Regions from separate parts of the Desulfofundulus thermocisternus DSM 10259 genome, predicted to be linked through region 1. Evidence: predicted binding sites of a transcription regulator. Region 1 holds the regulator's gene; the other holds the start of a gene.

The links. Region 1 encodes HrcA, which represses chaperone genes, less so after heat shock. Its sites were predicted from a motif close to TGTTAGCACTCNNNNNNNNNGAGTGCTAACA; they were not measured.
Region 2: groES (co-chaperone GroES) is a predicted target of HrcA. The motif match lies at 5,504-5,534, and genes of this name have one in related genera.

What each region holds. Positions count from the first base shown of each region.
Region 1 covers NZ_JMLG01000001.1:242,030-251,535, forward strand. The annotation lists gene prmA (50S ribosomal protein L11 methyltransferase) at 1-105, opposite strand, end outside; gene dnaJ (molecular chaperone DnaJ) at 122-1,258, opposite strand; gene dnaK (molecular chaperone DnaK) at 1,434-3,263, opposite strand; gene grpE (nucleotide exchange factor GrpE) at 3,315-3,980, opposite strand; gene BR83_RS0101320 (TCP-1/cpn60 chaperonin family protein) at 4,001-5,569, opposite strand; gene hrcA (heat-inducible transcriptional repressor HrcA) at 5,584-6,630, opposite strand; gene hemW (radical SAM family heme chaperone HemW) at 6,714-7,856, opposite strand; gene lepA (translation elongation factor 4) at 7,878-9,506, opposite strand, start outside.
Region 2 covers NZ_JMLG01000007.1:35,161-44,666, reverse strand. The annotation lists gene BR83_RS0107720 (ABC transporter substrate-binding protein) at 67-951, opposite strand; molybdenum cofactor riboswitch at 1,240-1,358, opposite strand; gene BR83_RS0107705 (long-chain-fatty-acid--CoA ligase) at 1,536-3,164, shown strand; gene BR83_RS0107700 (4Fe-4S binding protein) at 3,261-3,554, shown strand; gene BR83_RS0107695 (hypothetical protein) at 3,641-3,835, shown strand; gene fdhD (formate dehydrogenase accessory sulfurtransferase FdhD) at 3,832-4,623, opposite strand; gene BR83_RS0107685 (MogA/MoaB family molybdenum cofactor biosynthesis protein) at 4,733-5,224, shown strand; gene groES (co-chaperone GroES) at 5,573-5,863, shown strand; gene groL (chaperonin GroEL) at 5,923-7,542, shown strand; cobalamin riboswitch at 7,641-7,863, shown strand; gene BR83_RS0107665 (energy-coupling factor ABC transporter permease) at 8,233-8,982, shown strand; gene BR83_RS15340 (energy-coupling factor ABC transporter substrate-binding protein) at 8,979-9,317, shown strand; gene cbiQ (cobalt ECF transporter T component CbiQ) at 9,304-9,506, shown strand, end outside.

The DNA of each region.
Region 1 (9,506 bases):
GGGGTCCTCGATGGCCACCCCGCCGGTACCCAGCTCGATGAATATATTGCTTACTGCCTCAACCCACTCGCCGGGAGTGGTAACGGCAATTTCCAGCCACTCCAAACACACCGGCCCCCCATCATCCCATAAAAGCATCTCTAACTTTATCAAAGAAACCTTTTTCCACCCCGGCCGGATTTTCACCGCTCAACCGGGCAAACTGGCGCAAAAGCTTTTTCTGTTCCTCACTCAACCTGGTGGGGACCATCACCTTAACCCGCACCAGCTGGTCACCACGCCCATAACCGCCCAAATCCGGGATGCCCTTGCCCCTCAGGCGGAAAACAGTGCCGTGTTGCGTACCTTCGGGAATACGTAAGGTTGCCTTGCCTTCAAGGGTGGGCACTTCCACCACATCACCCAAAGCAGCCTGGGCAAAGGAAATGGGCAACTCCATAAGCACGTCATTGCCTTCACGCTTAAAGATCTTGTGGGGCCGGACGTGAATGTAGACATAGAGATCACCCGGCGGCCCACCCCTCAGACCGGCCTCTCCTTCACCGGCCACCCGCAACCTTGTCCCATCATCCACACCGGCAGGAATCTTGATGTGAATGGTGCGGGTGCGGTGAACCTGCCCGCTCCCATGACAGTTGGCGCAGGGTTTTTCAATTATGCGACCTGCACCCCGGCAGCGATCACAGGTGCGGGACTGGAAAATGCGCCCGAAGGGAGTGCTCTGGGCAAACTGCACCTGGCCGGTGCCTCCACACACCGGGCAGGTTACCGGGCGCGTCCCAGGAGCAGCCCCGGTACCGTTGCAGGTGCTGCATGGCTCCATACGGGGTACCCGGATATCTTTCTCCAGCCCAAAAGCAGCTTCTTTGAAGGAGAGTTCCAGATCCACCCGGATATCTGCTCCTTTTTCGGGGCCGCGCCTGTGCCGGGTAGACCCGCCAAAGAACATATCGAATATATCTCCCAGGCCCCCGAAATCGGTACCAAACCCTCCAAAACCACCAAATCCCTCGAACCCGCCAAACCCCTGGTTACCGGTGGCGGCATGGCCAAAGCGGTCATACTGAGCCCGTTTTTCCGGATCACTCAGGACTTCATAGGCTTCAGTTATTTCCTTAAACTTGGCCTCCGCATCCTTATCGTTGGGATTGGCGTCGGGGTGGTACTGCCGGGCCAGCTTGCGGTAAGCTTTTTTGATTTCCTCCTGCGTGGCGTCCCGGGACACCCCCAGGATTTCATAGTAGTCGCGCTTTGCCATGGCGTTACCACCACCTGAACGTACCTTTATACTCGTTTAAATAAAACTCCCGGTAACAATGCAAACCTGGCCGGCAGTCGTCTCAGGACCACCGGCCAGAAAACACCTGCAGGACAATTAACGACGCTAAAGCACATCCGGGAGTATTATACAACATTTTAATGGCTGCTGCCAATTACTTCTGATCATCTTTAATTTCGTAATCCGCATCCACCACTTTTTCACTACCGGAACCAGCAGCACCACTGCTACCGCCTGCCTGCGCCTGCTGGGCCTGCTGCTGGTAAAGCTGGGCCGAAAGTTCATACAGGGGTTTGGTCAATTCCTCGATGCGGGACTTGATCAGCTGCGTATCCTTGCCGCCCAGGGCTTCTCTAAGCCTTTCCACGGCTTTTTTGACTTCTTCCACCTTGGCTTTATCGGCTTTATCGCCCAGGTCTCTGATGGTTTTTTCAGCCTGGTAGATCATGCTATCGGCCTGGTTGCGCAGTTCGGCTTCTTCTTTCCGCTTGCGGTCTTCCTCGGCATATTTTTCTGCCTCTTTAACCATGCGCTGGATTTCTTCCTCCGAAAGCCGTGAAGTACCGCTGATGGTAATGCTCTGGGCTTTGCCAGTTGCCAGATCCTTGGCGGAAACATTTACAATACCGTTTACGTCTATATCAAATTTTACTTCAATCTGCGGTACTCCCCGGGGTGCCGGAGGTATTCCGGTAAGGGTAAACCGACCCAGGGTCTTGTTGTCAGCGGCCATGGGGCGTTCACCCTGGAGCACATGGATTTCCACCGTAGTCTGCCCGTCAGCAGCGGTGGTAAAAATCTGGCTTTTGGAAGTGGGAATAGTGGTATTCCGTTCAATGATCTTGGTAAACACACCCCCCAGGGTCTCAATACCCAGGGAAAGTGGTGTCACGTCCAGGAGCAAAACGTCTTTAACCTCGCCGGCCAGCACTGCTGCCTGGATGGCTGCCCCGATGGCCACGCACTCATCCGGGTTAATTCCTTTATATGGCTCTTTGCCCAGGAACTTGCGTATGGCCTCCTGAACAGCCGGAATACGGGTGGAACCCCCTACCAGAATTACCTTGTGGATATCCTTAGGTTCCAGCCCCGCATCGGCCAGGGCCTGCCGCGTTGGGCCCATGGTCATTTCCACCAGGTCGGCGGTTAACTCCTCAAATTTGGCCCGGGTGAGGGTTACATCCAGATGCTTGGGGCCGCTGGCATCGGCAGAAATAAAGGGGAGGTTGATGTTGGTCGTGGTAACACTGCTCAGCTCTATCTTGGCCTTTTCTGCAGCTTCCTTCAACCGCTGCATGGCCATGCGGTCATTGCGCAGGTCAATGCCTGTCTCTTTCTTAAACTGCTCTATGAGCCAGTCCATTATCCTCTGGTCGAAGTCATCACCGCCCAAGCGGTTGTTACCGCTGGTGGCCTTGACCTCAAAAACGCCGTCCCCCAGCTCCAGTATGGATACGTCGAAGGTACCTCCACCCAGGTCGAATACCAGGATGGTCTGATCCTCTTCCTTATCCAAACCGTAGGCCAGGGAAGCGGCGGTAGGTTCGTTGATTATGCGCAGGACTTCCAGGCCGGCAATTCTACCGGCATCCTTGGTAGCCTGCCGCTGGGAATCGGTAAAATAAGCAGGTACGGTGATAACTGCCTTTTCCACCTTTTCCCCCAGATAGGCCTCGGCATCGGCTTTTAATTTCTGTAAAATCATGGCCGAGATTTCCTCGGGAGTGTATTCCTTATCGTCAATTTTTACCCGGTAGTTGGTACCCATATGCCGCTTAATAGACCTGATAGTACGTTCCGGGTTGCTCACCGCCTGGCGCTTGGCCAGCTGGCCGACCAGGCGTTCACCCGTTTTGGTAAAGCCCACCACAGAGGGAGTTATGCGCTCCCCCTCCGCATTGGGAATAACTATTACCTCGCCACCTTCCATAACGGCCATACAGGAGTTGGTTGTTCCAAGGTCAATACCTATAACTTTCCCCATTTATCACGACCTCCTTAACAGATACTGCTGGTCTGTTTGTTCCCGTTATCCTCATTGGTTGTTTTCCTGTTTTGATACCGCGCGGGCTACCTTGACCAGGGCCGGCCGCAACAGCCGGTCCTTAAAATAATAGCCCCGGCGCAATTCCTCGATTACCGTATTGTCCGGGTAAGAATCGGTCTCTTCCTGCATGATTGCTTCATGCCTGGCAGGATCAAAGGGTTCATTTACAGCCGGAACCGGAGAAAGCCCCTCCCTAGTGAGTACATCCATGAGCTGGCGGTAAATCATCTCCACCCCCGCCACCACCTGGGCCGGATCATCCTCTTTAGCTGCCAGTGCCCGCTCAAAGTTATCCACGACGGGCAAAAGCTCGGCTACCAGGGACTGCGAGGCATACTTAAACCATTCCTCCCGCTCCCTGTTCATGCGGCGCCGGTAGTTTTCAAAGTCGGCCTGCATCCTTGCCAGCCTCTGAAAGTAATCCTGGGCCAGGGCTGTCTGCTCGGCCAGGCGCCGCTCCAGTTCCTGTACATCCACCTCTTCCTGCCCCTGTTCTCCCGCTGTCTCCTCCCCTTCTGTTTCCGGCAAATCAACCTGGCCAGGAGAAGAACCCTGAACCGCACTGCCGGGCTCATCGGCAGCACCGGGAGAACCGGCTTCATTATTATGTTCTGTATTTTCAGCCTCTCCCTGAGGGATTTTTTTCTCTTCCATCTCCGCACACCTCACAAGCCTTATATATCCGTCGCCTGCCTGAGACCTGCCTCTTTGTCCTCCCGCTTCTTGATAATGGTATCTATCCGCAAAATAGCTTCGGCAATTTCCCCCGCTGCTTTAAAGGCATAAGTCTTCACCAGGACGGGATCCACCACACCCAGTTCATACATATCCGCCACCTGGCCCGTATCGCAATCCACGGCCAGGGCCTCATTTCCCGTCTCTACCTGGGCAGCCATGACATCGCCAACCTTTTCCAGCGGGTTAAAGCCGGCATTGGCCACAATCTGGGCCAGCGGGCGTTTCAGAGCTTCTATGACGCAGTCCACTCCGTAGGCCGTCATGCCGCGCATGGAGGCCCGGGTTTTCTCCACCTCCCTGGCTACGGCCAGCTCAATGGCCCCACCGCCGGGAACAACTCCTCCCCTCACGGCAGCCTGGACGGCGGAGGCCGCATCCCTGGCAATGCGCTCCCTTTCCCCCACCACTTCCGCAGTGGCGGCACCTACCAGAACCGTAGCCATGGGCCTGCCGCCACCTTCCTGGATCCAGACCTGCTCCAGCTTTTCATCATGAAAAACCCGGCGGCAACGGCCGAGATAGTGTTTAATCTGCTCCAGATCCTTTTTCAGGCCGGTACGTTTGATCATCCGGGCCCCGGTGTGTTCAGCCACCCGGCGAAGTTCCTTGTTGGCCACCCTCTGCACAACCATAATCCCGGCATCGGTAAGCATTTCTTCAGCCAGATCATGAACGCCCCGGTCAACCAGCACCAGGCCCACCTTAAGGTCAATAATCTTTTGTATGTTATCCCGAAACTGGTTCTGCAATTCCATATACCTGGCAAAACCGGCTTCGGTAGCCAGAGCTTCCTCCTCGATCTCCTCCGGCTCCAGGGCATCATCGATAACCAGCACCTGCGCATCTGCGAGTTCGCGGGGCATCTGGCGGTTCATGGGTTCCTTATCCACAATTACGCCCATAAAAACCTGGTTATCTGCCCCTTCCTGAGCCATCACCGTATCCGCAAAGCGAAAAGAACGGTCCAGAAGCTTTTCCCGCCCGATCATCCTGGCCGCCTGTACCACCAGATCGGCAATATCCTCATGCCCTCTCCCGGCCACCAGGGCAACTTGATAAATTAAAGGATCGTTCAAATCTTCCACCGGCCGGGCCTTTTGCTTCATGATTTCCAGGCCGCGTTTAACTCCTGCCCGGATACCTTCAATAACCCGGGCCACAGGCACCCCCCGGGCCACCTGCTCCACCCCGGTGCCGACCATGGCCCCGGCCATGACGGTAGCGGTAGTGGTGCCATCACCAATTTCCTCCTGCTGGGCCCTGGCAACGTTGATCACCATCCGGGCCGCCGGATGGTTGGCCTCCATCATGGTAAGGATGGTAACACCGTCATTGGTGATGACTACTTCCCCAAATTTATCCACCAGCATGGTATCCAGGCCCTTTGGACCCAGGGTGCCCTCTACGGCGGAAGCAATGGCCCGAACGGCATTGGCATTGGTGACCAGGGCCGCCATTCGCTCATCCACTTCCGCACCCGTGCTGGCCTGCTGTTTGAGACTCAAAACCCTGTTCCTCCTTATTTATCCCAACCACCCAGGAGATTTTCCAGGGCGCGGGACAGGTTTTTGGTTAAATGCTCCACCACGGTGACCACCCTGGCATAATCCATGCGGGTTGGCCCGAGAACACCTATGGTCCCAACCGGCTTCCCTTTCAGGCGGTAGGTGGCCACCACCATACTGCAATTGCTCATCTGCCGGCAGCGAATTTCCCGCCCGATGCGCACGGTAACGCCTTCCCTGCCCACATCATCTGCCAGCAAATTGCACAGGAGGCTTTCCTGTTCCAGCAGGCTGAGCAGGGTTTTTACTTTCTCCACATTACGGAACTCGGGCTGGTTTAAGATATTGAGAATCCCACCGAGATATATTCTTTCCTCCGGCAGCCTGGTCAGACTATCCTGTAAAAGCTCCATGACCATTTCTATAATCTTCCTGTGCTTAATCAGCTCCAGGTAAATTTCTTTGACCAGAGTAAGCTTTATGCTATCCATGGTACGGCCCTGGAGTTTGGCATTGAGTACCGTGGAGATGGTCTCAAGGTCCTCGGCGGTTATCCCGCGGGGAATTTCCATAATCCGGTGGTGTACGATACCGCTATCCATGATCGCCACCAGCATGGCCTGTTCGGAACCCAGTTGAACCAGGCGGATATATTTAAATCTGCTGGTACCGATTTTGGGCGGCATTACCATGGCAGCATACTGGGTTAACTGGGATAGCAACTGACCTGTCCGCTGGATTACCTCTCCCACATCACGGACTTTTTGATGGTAGCTTTCCCGGATCAGTCCTTCTTCCTCGGGGGTTAGCTCCTGCCGTTTCATTAAATAATCCACGTAATACCTGTAGCCCAGCTCTGAAGGGATCCGGCCGGCAGAGGTATGGGGTTGTTCGATATAACCCATATCCTCAAGATCAGCCATCTCATTACGAATGGTAGCCGGGCTGATCCCCAAACGGTACTTCCGGGCAATTGTGCGTGAACCCACCGGTTCAGCGGTAGCAATGTAATCGGTGATAATGGCCAGAAGGATATCCTGCTTGCGGGCATCCATTCTCACCCTTAACACCCCCTTTGTTAGCACTCGATCGCATTGAGTGCTAAACCCTGTTAAGTTTAACATAGCACCCGGCTGAACATTTGTCAAGGCAGCACAAATTCCTGGAAAACCAGGTTGGCCAGGGGTAAGCCCCGCGGAGTTAACCTCAAATGCCCGGAACAAACTTCCAGGAGTCCCGCTTCCTTTAACTTCTGGATTTGATCCCCAAATACCTCTTCAATATTTTTCCCAAAACGGGCTCTAAATTTTTCCAGGTCCAGCCCCTCCCTGAGGCGAAGAGCTAAAAACACTGTTTCCGACATCATTAGGGGAAGGGATAATTTCTCGCGGCCGGCCACCGGCAATTTTCCTGAGGAAAGAGTCGCCCGGTATTCCTCCAGGGAAGAGGTATTGTAAAAGCGCTCCCCCCGCAGGCAGGAATGGGCTGCCGGGCCCAGGCCGAGATATGGTTCATACTGCCAGTAGGATAGATTATGCCGGCAACGGTAACCGGGACGGGCAAAATTGGAGATCTCATAATGCTCGTAACCCCGGGCCGTAAGAAAATTTATCACCTCCCGGTACATGGCCAGTTCCGTTTCCTCGTCACAGCAGGGGATACTGCCACTGGCCACCGCCCGGGCCAGGGGTGTTCCTTCTTCAAGCTGCAGCGCATAGGCCGAAATGTGCTCGGGCTCCAGGATAAGTATTTCTTCCAGGCACTTTCTCCAATCCGCCAGGCTCTGACCGGGAAGGGCAAAAATGAGATCCAGGTTGAGATTGCCAAAACCGGCCCGGCGGGCCAGCCTTACCGCCTCCACAGCCTGGGAAAAACTATGGACCCGCCCCAGCAACTTCAAAAGGTGTTCCGAACACGCCTGCACCCCGAGGGAAAGGCGGTTGACCCCGGCCGCATACAGGGCTTTTAATCCGGACAGGTCCACTGTTCCGGGGTTGGCTTCCACAGTTACCTCCACCCCGGAAGACCAGTGGAAATAACGGCGGCAGCCTTCCAGTATGGCCACCAGCTCCCCCTGCGGCAGGCAGGTGGGTGTACCGCCACCGATGAAAATGGTTTTGAGAACCCTCTCCTGCGGCGACAGGTGTTCATGATAAAGGGCCATTTCCCGTAAAAGAGCGACCCGGTACCGGCGGGCGGCTTCCGGGTCATAAACATAGGAAACAAAATCACAGTAATGGCATTTACGCAGGCAAAAGGGAACATGAATATACAGGCTGATGGCCACAGGCTCACTCCCCGGGTTACTTCATTTATCTTCTATGCTCAACACAGCCATAAAGGCCTCTTGAGGAATTTCCACGCTGCCTACCTGTTTCATTCGTTTTTTGCCTTCCTTTTGTTTTTCCAGGAGCTTGCGCTTACGGGTAACGTCACCGCCGTAACATTTAGCCAGCACATCCTTGCGCCTGGCCTTGATGGTCTCACGGGCAATTACACGGCTACCGATGGCTGCCTGAACGGGTACATCAAACAACTGCCGGGGAATCAAGCTGCGCAGCTTTTCAACCAGCTGCCGTCCACGGTGATAGGCCTTGTCCCGGTGAACAATACAGGTCAGCGCATCCACCGGCTCACCATTGATCAAGATATCCAGCTTTACCAGATCGCTTTCCCTGTAACCCGCCAGTTCATAATCCAGGGAAGCATAACCCCGGGTACGGGATTTCAGCTGGTCAAAAAAATCAAATATAATCTCGGCCAGGGGCAGGTCGTAGACGAGCATGACCCGGTTTTCCCCCAGGTACTCCATGGTTTTAAAAGTACCCCGGCGTTCCTGGGCCAGGTCCATTACCGGTCCCACATACTCTTTAGGCACCATGATGGTGGCAGTAACAAATGGTTCCTCCATCCGGGCCAACTTCCCCGCTGGCGGAATTCTGGTCGGGTTGTCGATGTAAAGCTCTTCCCCCGAAGTGGTAACAACTCTGTAGACCACGTTGGGTGCGGTGGTAATTAAATTCAGGCCGTATTCCCGCTCCAGCCGCTCCTGGATAATTTCCATGTGCAGCAATCCCAGGAAACCGCAGCGAAAACCAAAACCCAGGGCCTCGGAGGTTTCCGGCTCATAAACCAGGGAGGCATCGTTCAACTTCAACTTTTCCAGGGCGTCCCGCAGAGCACCGTAGTCCACCGCATCCACGGGATAAAGGCCGCAATAAACCATGGGCGTTACCTTACGGTAACCGGGCAAGGGCTTTTCCGCCGGACGGGCAGCATCGGTGATGGTGTCGCCCACCCGGGTATCCCTTACATTTTTTATGCCCGCGGCCACATATCCCACCTGACCTGCGTCCAGCCGTCCCGTGGGAGTCATGGCTGGCCTGAAGATGCCTACCTCGCTGACCTCAAATTCCTTTCCGGTGGACATCATCTTTATGTGCATACCCTCTTCCAGGCGACCATCTACCACACGCACATAGGCAATAACCCCCTTGTAGGGGTCATAATGGGAATCAAAAATAAGAGCTTTTAAAGGAGCAGCGGGATTACCCCTGGGAGGTGGGATACGCTGCACAATGGCCTCCAAAAGCTCCTTTACTCCGGTTCCAAACTTGGCTGAAACCAAAATGGCCCCGGAAGCATCCAGCCCGATCACATCTTCGATTTCCTGTTTCACTCGCTCGGGATCAGCCGCAGGCAGGTCAATTTTATTAATCACCGGGATAATTTCCAGATCGTTTTCGATGGCCAGGTACACGTTGGCCAGGGTTTGGGCCTCGATTCCCTGGGCCGCATCCACCACCAGCAGCGCTCCCTCGCAGGCCGCCAGGCTGCGGGAAACTTCATAACTAAAGTCCACATGCCCGGGAGTATCGATTAAGTTCAACTGGTATTCAATCCCGTCTTCGGCCCGGTAAGACAGCCGCACTGCCTG
Region 2 (9,506 bases), on a different contig from region 1:
ATTAAAGGGCCCGTCCAGCTTTTGTAGCTGGAAGGTTGAGGGCAGGTGGCCGGTTTAATCTCTGTTCTACTTCCCCAGTTCTTCTTCCTTTTTCCCGGCGTCGGGGAAGAACAGCGGCTGGCCGTACTTGTCCACCCCGAACTTGCCGATCATCTGTTGGGTTTCCGGGGAGACCATGAAATCGACAAAGGCTTTGGCGCCTTCGGCATTGACCTTGCTGAACTTTTCCGGGTTGACCTGCATCACGTGATATATGTTCAGCAGGGTTTTATCTCCCTCGTATAAAATTTTCAGCTTCAGGTGCTTCTGGTTGGCCAGGTAGGTGGCCCGGTCACTGAGGGTATAGCCTCCCTTTTCCGAGGCAATGTTCAGAGTATTGCCCATGCCCGTGCCGGCTTCCTGGTACCACTTGCCACCGGGTGTAATGCCTGCCTCCTGCCAGATCTCTTTTTCCTTCTTGTGGGTGCCGGACTCATCACCGCGGGAAACAAAGATGCTCCGGGTTTGGGCGATTTTCTTAAAAGCCTCCACGGTGTTCCGGGCCGAGCTTATTCCTGCCGGGTCATTTTCCGGGCCGACCACCACAAAGTCGTTGTGCATTACCAGCCGGTAGTTGATGCCCACGCCGCTGTCCACCAGTTCCTTTTCTGCTTTGGGGGCGTGCACCAGCAGCACGTCCGCTTCACCTTTTTTGCCCATTTCCAGGGCCTGGCCCGTACCCACGGCAATGGTTTTCACCTTATAACCGGTTTTCTTTTCAAATTCCGGAATAAGCACATCCAGAAGGCCGCTGTCCTGGGTGCTGGTGGTGGTGGCCAGGATAACGTCCCGGTTTTGCGGTGCCGGCTGTCCCTGTTCTGCTTTTTCCTGCGTGTTGCCGGAAGAGCAGCCTGCTACGAGCACGAGCGCGAAGAGAAGGATTGTTAAGTGGGTAAGGATTCGTTTAAACATTAACATTACTCTTCACCTCTTAGCATGGTTATTTCATAAGGATAAAAAATACGTCAAAATGTAGCCCGGTAAAAGTTATGCCTGATGATATTCTTTTTTATCACCCCCCGGTTGCCTCAAAGATAGCATCCTGAATAATTATGGCCGGTGCAAATCCCCGAGGCTTGAAAATCAAAAAGCTGTGCTCCGGCGAAAAGGCAGAGCACAGCCGTTTTCCGGGCGGCCGGGTGGTGTTTCCCGCAGAAAAAAACTGTGTCCTGCGGGAAACAGAACACAGCCTGCATGCCCTGAAGCTGGCAGTGTTCTCCTTTCCGCACTGGGAGGCATACCAGTTTCCCGGTATACCCTGCCGGCCCGAAAACCATAGCCGCGGCCACAGGTAATCGGGCTCGGAGAACAGATGAAATTATTTTTATTTCATGTATTTAATTCGATGGGCGGATGCTAAATCCTGCCCAATTCCGCCATTTTGGGACGGAAAATTGGCGGGCTTAAGGTTCAAATAATTTTAAATATTAAAGAAGGTATTTTTATTATAAATGTTGAATGAATAATCATTTATTAATTGTGAGGGGAGGATTTCCATGGCTCAGCAAGTTACACTACCCTGGCTGTCCTTCTATGAGGAAGGCGTGCCCTCAACCCTGGAGTATCCGGATAAAACTATGCCTGAATTGCTGGAACAGGCGGCAGCTGATTGGCCCGACCGGACGGCCATTATTTTCTCCGGTGTGGAGATCAACTACCGCACCCTGGCGGGCATGGTGCACCGGTTCGCCGCTGCCCTGGCGGATCTGGGCGTTAAAAAGGGCGATCGGGTGGCCCTTATGTCGCCCAATTGCCCGCAGTACATAATCGGTTACATGGCCATTCAGAAAATCGGGGCGGTGGTGGTGCAGGTAAATCCCATGTATACCGAGCGGGAACTGGAGCACCTCCTGGTGGATTCGGGGGCGGAAGTAATTATTGCTTACGATGCCCTCTATCCCCGTATTAAGGCAATACGTGGGGTGACTCCCTTAAAGCACGTAATATTATTCAGCCTGGGCCAGCCCCAGTGTCCGGCCGGGCCGGATGTCCTGCAGGCGGAAAGGATGCTGGCCGGTGCCCCGTCCAGCCCCCCGGAGGTAAAGATCGACCCCCTGGAAGATCTGGCCGTGCTTCAGTACACCGGCGGTACCACCGGCATACCCAAGGGAGCCATGCTCACCCACCGCAATGTGGTGGCCAACGCCCTGCAGGTGGTGGCCTGGTTTACCGGCTGCCAGTACGGTCAGGAGCGGATGCTTTCTGTACTTCCCTTTTTCCACGTTTACGGTATGACTGTGGCCATGAATTTTGCGGTGGTCATTGCGGCCACCCAGATCATCCTGCCCCGGTTTGAGATTAATCAGGTTCTTGAATGTATAAACACTTACCGGCCCACCCTTTTCCCCGGCGTTCCCACCATGTACGTGGCCTTTAACAATCACCCCAGGATTAAAGACTATGATGTGCGCTCCATCAAGTACTGCATCAGCGGTTCGGCACCCCTGCCCGTGGAGGTGGCGGAAAAGTTTGAAGAACTGACCGGCGGCTACCTGGTGGAGGGCTACGGGCTTTCGGAGACCTCCCCGGTGACCCATTGCAACCCCCTGCGGGGAAAACGCAAGGTGGGCAGCATTGGCCTCCCCCTGCCCGATACCCTGTGCAAGATCGTGGATGTGGAAACGGGTGAGCGGGAATTGCCCCCCGGAGAAGCGGGTGAACTTTGCATTAAAGGTCCCCAGGTGATGAAGGGTTACTGGAATATGCCGGAGGAGACGGCCGGTACCCTGCGGGACGGCTGGGTTTATACCGGGGACATAGCCAGGATGGATGAGGAGGGTTATTTCTACATTGTGGACCGCAAGAAGGATATGATTGTGGCTGGTGGCTTCAATATCTACCCGCGCGAGGTCGAAGAAGTTTTATTTGAGCATCCCAAGGTTCAGGAAGCCGTGGTAGCCGGGATACCCGACCCCTACCGGGGGGAAACGGTGAAAGCTTTTGTGGTGTTAAAGCAGGGACAGACGGCAACGGAAGAAGAATTGATCCAGTACTGCCGCAGCAAACTGGCGGCTTACAAGGTGCCGCGGCAGGTGGAATTCAGGGACAGCCTGCCCAAAACCATTGTGGGTAAGGTGCTGCGCCGTTACCTGCGGGAGGAAGAACTGGCCAGGCAGAAGAAATAATGTTCATAAGTTTTGTGTGCTGCGGGAGGGATCGGCCGTCCCCTGTAGAAAGTATTTTAAAGTTGAGAATAATCTTTTACATGGGAGATGGGGAGGATGGCCGAAGCCAGAAAGCAACAAAAAGAAGTGGTTATTACTTTAAACGGCGTGCAGCTTGTCATACCACCGGGAGCCAGAGTGAAAGAGGTGGCCGCGGCTGCCGGGGTCGAGATTCCCGCCCTGAAGGTGGACCCGGCAAAATGTAAGGGCTGCCAGATGTGCACCAAAGCCTGCGAAACGGGTGCCATTTCGGGCAACAAAAAAGAGCCCCATTCCATTGACCAGGCCCTGTGTATCCGTTGCGGTGAATGCCTGGCCCGGTGCAAGCTGGGAGCCATTGTTCCCGCTTAGCGGTAATATATGATATATTAAGACCAGGCCGTAACATGGCCTGGTTTTTAATGCCCTTTTAGAAGGTAGCAAGGGAGGGATAAAAGTTGAAAGAAAAGCAAAGTTTAACTGTTGAGCCACGGGTTCTGGAAGCCGTCAGGCAGGCTGCAGTTGACGGCCGGCTGACCTGTACTGAAGCCCGCAGGCTGGCCGGGGAGCTGAACGTGCCGGTAAGGGTCGTGGGCGCGGCCTGTGATGCCCTGGGAATCAAAATCAAAGCCTGTGAACTGGGTTGCTTTTAAGGGAAAAGAATTCGTTCCGGGCAGGTGTAAATATTCATCCTGCCTTTCCTGGCAAATCCTACAACGGTAACGCCGGTTTCCCGGGCCATTTCCAGGGCCAGGCCGGTAGGTGCCCCCCTGGCCACAATTACAGGGATGCCCATGCGGGCCACCTTGATCAGGATTTCCGAGGAAACGCGGCCGCTGAAGACCAGAAGTTTATCCCTTAATGCCATTCCATCCAGAAAAGCGCGGCCGAAGATTTTATCCACGGCGTTATGACGGCCGATGTCTTCATAAAACAGCAGGCGCTGGTTTGCGGAATAAAGGGCCGCGCTGTGGGTGCCGCCGGTGGTTTGAAACAGGGCGGCCATTTTTTCCAGTTCCCGGCTGAATTCAAGGATTGTATCGCTCCTGACGGCCAGGGACGAGGTTACCGGTGATATGCCCCGGGCATCATTGACAAAATAAAAGGTGGAACGTCCCCGGCCGCAGCAGGTGGTAATGTAGCGCTTTAAAAATTGCCGGCGGGCGGGGACGGGCCGGGTAGTTTCCACCCAGATCAAGCCTTCTTCAGGGCGGATAAAAACTTCTTTCAAGTCCGCGCGCTCTTGAAGGATGCCTTCGGAGCACAGAAAGCCCACTGCCAGTTCTTCCAGGTGGCCGGGGGAACAGACCAGGGTAACCAGTTCTTCGTCGTTTAAAAAGATAGTGACCGGAACTTCCCGGGCCACTTCATCTTCAACGGTTGTCACACGGCCGCCGATCACTTTTTTTACGGTAACGGTAGTGGTTTCGGATATGGCCATTGGTTTAACCTCCTGCAGCTCATTACCACTATTTTATCTTTAACCGGTTTAATGCTTCAACTGAATAAGATGTGGTTATCCTGTTCTGATTATACTGGAGGTGATGTCCATGTGGCGGGTTGGTATTCTAACAGCCAGTGATAAAGGTTCCCGGGGTGAAAGGGAGGATAGAAGTGCCGGGGTGATTCGCGAGATGGTAGCCGGTATCGGGGGGGAAGTGGTATCTTACTATATTGTGCCCGATGATCTGGATGTCCTGAAAGAAACGCTCATCAAAATGGTCGACCAGGAGAAGCTGGACCTCATCCTGACCACCGGCGGTACGGGCTTCGCCCCGCGGGACAACACCCCCGAGGCAACCCGGGCGGTTATTCAGCGGGAAGTGCCGGGTATTCCTGAGGTAATGCGGCTGGAAAGTCTCAAAAAAACACCCCGGGCCATGCTCAGCCGGGCTGCAGCGGGCATCAGGCACCAAACGCTCATCATCAACCTGCCGGGCAGTGCCCGGGCGGTGAGGGAATGCCTGGAAGTAATTCTGCCGGCACTTTCCCATGGCCTGGAAATACTTACCGGCAGGGGCGGTGAGTGCGGGGCAGATTAAGGGGTTGCCGCGGTAAAAACCTGCGGCCGGTACACATCTTCCTTAAAAACGGGCTGGTATGCTTAATTAATTTTGCATGTATAAACCATTTTTCTTATGGGGAAAATGTTTCTAGAAAGGTCAAGAAATGTTTGGACAGGAATTTGCGATAATAGCTTATCGGAGGGAGAAAATGAGAGATAAAGTCGGGTAATTTCCTTTAAAAGGTTTTAAAGGGGGATTAGGTCCATGGAGAAAAGTTGCTTTTAATCATTCCCCCTTTATATTATAGTACTTGGGTATTAGCACTCAGTTTAAATGAGTGCTAACAATAAAGAAAACAAACTCTATTCTAAGGAGGGGTTTTAGGTGAAAATCAGGCCATTGGGTGAACGGGTGGTTGTCAAGCCGCTGCCCAGCGAGGAGAAGACCAAGGGAGGCATTGTGCTGCCTGAAACCGCCAAGGAGAAGCCCCAGGAAGGGGAAGTAATAGCGGTAGGTCCCGGTCGCCTGCTGGATAATGGCACCCGTGTACCTGTTGACCTCAAGGTGGGGGACAGGGTCCTGTTCTCCAAATATGCCGGTAATGAGGTCAAGATAGATGACGAAGAATACCTGATCATGCGGGAAGCCGACATCCTTGGGGTTATTGAAAAGTAGGTTTTTGCTGGTGTAAGGAGACATAATTAAACATCTGATATCTGAGGAGGTCGAGGAAATTGGCTGGTAAAGAGATTATTTTCCGGGAAGAAGCACGCCGTGCCCTGGAGAGGGGCGTTAATGCCCTGGCCGAAGCGGTACGGGTTACCCTGGGACCAAAAGGCCGTAACGTGGTGCTGGAGAAAAAGTTTGGTTCTCCCATGATCACCAATGACGGTGTGACCATCGCCCGGGAAATTGAATTAACCGATCCCTTTGAAAATATGGGCGCCCAGCTGGTTAAAGAAGTGGCCACCAAGACCAACGACGTGGCCGGCGATGGTACCACCACCGCTACCGTGCTGGCCCAGGCCATTGTCCGGGAAGGCTTGAAGAACGTGGCTGCCGGAGCCAACCCGATGATTATCAAGCGGGGCATTGAAAAAGCGGTGGAAAAAGCCGTGGAGGCCATCAAGGCTGCTGCTAAACCTGTGGAAAGCAAGGCGGCCATCGCTCAGGTAGCTTCCATATCGGCCAACGATCCGTCCATCGGCGAATTGATCTCTGAAGCCATGGAAAAGGTGGGCAAGGACGGAGTAATTACCGTCGAGGAATCCAAGGGTATCGGCACCACCCTGGAAGTGGTGGAAGGGATGAATTTCGACCGGGGTTACATATCCCCATACATGGTTACCGATACCGAGAAAATGGAGGCTATCCTCAACGATCCCTACATCCTCATTACTGACCGGAAGATCAGCGCCGTGGCCGATCTGCTGCCCATCCTGGAAAGGATCGTGCAGGCGGGCAAGCCGCTGCTGATTATTGCCGAGGATGTGGAAGGTGAGGCCCTGGCCACCCTGGTGCTGAACAAGCTGCGCGGTACCCTGTCCTGTGTGGCCGTCAAAGCCCCCGGTTTCGGTGACCGGCGCAAGGCCATGCTGGAGGATATCGCCATCCTCACCGGCGGTACCGTAATCAGCGAGGAGCTGGGCCTCAAGCTGGACAAGGCTACTATCGACATGCTGGGCCGGGCTTCCAAGGTCCGGGTGAAGAAGGAAGAGACCATTATTGTCGGCGGTGCCGGCTCCCAGGACAAGATCAACGCCCGCATTGCTTCCATTAAGAAGCAAATTGAAGAAACAACCTCCGACTTTGACCGGGAGAAACTGCAGGAGCGCCTGGCCAAGCTGGCGGGCGGCGTAGCGGTCATCCAGGTTGGTGCGGCTACGGAAACTGAAATGAAAGAGAAGAAGCTGCGCATTGAGGACGCCCTGAACGCCACCCGGGCCGCCGTGGAAGAAGGTATTGTTTCCGGCGGTGGTGTGGCTTACGTGGCGGCTATTAAGGCCCTGGATAACATTGAAACCAGCAGCCTGGACGAGAAGACCGGGGTGGACATTGTGCGCCGGGCTCTGGAAGAACCGCTGCGGCAGATTGCCAACAATGCCGGTGCGGAAGGCTCTGTGGTGGTGGAGAAGGTCAAGGCCCTTCCCGATGGCATGGGCTTCAACGCTCTGACCGGCGAGTATGTGAATATGATCGAAGCCGGTATTGTGGACCCGGCCAAGGTAACCCGTTCCGCCCTGCAGAACGCTGCCTCCATTGCCGCCATGATCCTGACTACCGAAACCCTGGTGGCGGAGAAGCCGGAGAAAGAGAAAGACACCGGTATGGGCGGCGGAATGCCTCCCATGTAATAACCGGGAAAATAAGCGGTCCTGCCTTGAAAGGCAGGGCCATTTCATTTTTCCAGCATCCTTCTGGACAGCATATACCTGTTGTGTTATAATTTAGGCAATTGAATAATTGAACGGGTGCTCCCTTTTTCAAGGGATAGAGGGAAGTCAGTGCAAATCTGACGCGGTGCCGCCACTGTGAATGGGGAGCTGGCCACACAATGCCACTGGTCGGGCACTTGCAGTGACCGGTTAGCAGTTGCTGGTGGGTGTCCGGTTGGGAAGGCGTGGTTAAAGCGATGATCCATGAGCCAGGAAACCTGCCCGTTCCATTTCACCGTTTGTACCTACGGTCCATGGGGAGGTGAAAGAGTTAAAGACGGCGTTTTCACCCCTGCACCCGGACTAGCAGGGGTTATTAATTTTCCTATTAATTTTCCATTTATATACCGGGAATAGGTGCTTTATCCCGAGGGATAAAGCTTAAAGGGTTACCAGTCCACTGCCCGGAGAGCCTCTTCAATTAGGTGACTTGGAGGGGCCATGATCCGTGGGCAGCCAGGGGCATGCCTATTCCACTCCTCTATCCTGAACCGGGGGAGCGGTGCAGCATGTCCTTTTTGTGTTTGTAACCCCCGGAAGTGATCCGGGGGTTTTCATGTACCGGTTGGACGCCTGTTAAACGGTTACCTTGCTACGGGAGGGATGCTGATGAAAGAGCGGACATGTACCCTTATATTTGCCCTTCTCCTGCTCCTCTGCTTTCCCCAGCAAAATGCCTGGGCTATGCACATAATGGAGGGATTTCTTCCCTTAAAATGGAGCCTGTTCTGGTATGTCCTGACCCTGCCTTTCTTCATTGCCGGCCTGCTGTCCATCCAGAGGGCCGTAAAGGTCGATCCGGGGGTAAAAATGCTCCTGGGGCTGGCCGGTGCCTTTGCTTTTGTGCTTTCAGCGTTGAAACTTCCTTCCGTTACCGGCAGCTGTTCTCACCCCACCGGAGTGGGTCTGGGAGCCATACTTTTTGGTCCCTGGGTAATGTGTGTTCTTGGCTTCATTGTGCTGCTCTTTCAGGCGGTCCTGCTGGCCCATGGGGGCCTGACCACGCTGGGGGCCAACACCTTTTCCATGGCGGTGGTCGGCCCGCTGGTGGCCTGTGCCATATACCGGTTGGGGGAGAGGCTGTCTTTACCCCGCTGGCTGTCGGTGTTTCTGGCCGCCTTTTTGGGCGATCTCCTGACCTATGTTACCACCTCCGTACAGCTGGCCCTGGCTTTTCCCGCCCCTGACGGGGGAGTAATGGCAGCCATGGTCAAGTTTATGGGCATCTTTGCCATAACCCAGGTGCCGCTGGCTGTCAGCGAGGGGATCCTGACCATTATTGTTTTTAACTTTCTGCTGGCCCATAACCGCCAGGAACTGGAACAGTTGCGAGTTTTATCCCGGGGGGTGTGGAGATGAAAGCCGGTTTAAAGAACCTGCTGTTGATTCTGGTTGTTCTGGCTCTGGCTGTTTTTCCTCTCCTGGTAAATAAAAATGCTGAATTTGGAGGGGCCGATGAGCAGGCCGAAGAGGTAATTGGAGAACTGCAGCCGGATTACCAGCCCTGGTTCGAATCCGTATGGGAGCCGCCCAGCGGGGAAATTGAAAGCCTGCTTTTTGCCCTGCAGGCAGCGCTGGGCGCCGGATTTATCGGCTATTTCATCGGATTCTACCGGGGCCGCAGGGAACAGGGTACCGGGCAGGAACGCCGGCGGGGAACGATAAAAGAGAGGGATGCCGTTGTTCAGGATTGACCAGTATGCTTATACCAGCAGCCTGCGCCATGTGCACCCCGGTGAAAAATTTGCCTTTGCCATCCTGACCATGGGTATCTGTCTGGCAGCATCAACCATCCTGGTACCACTGCTGGTTACCTGCCTGGCGGCGGCAGCAGTAATCATGGTTGCCCGCGTACCGGCTCGCTTTTACTTCCGGCTGCTGTT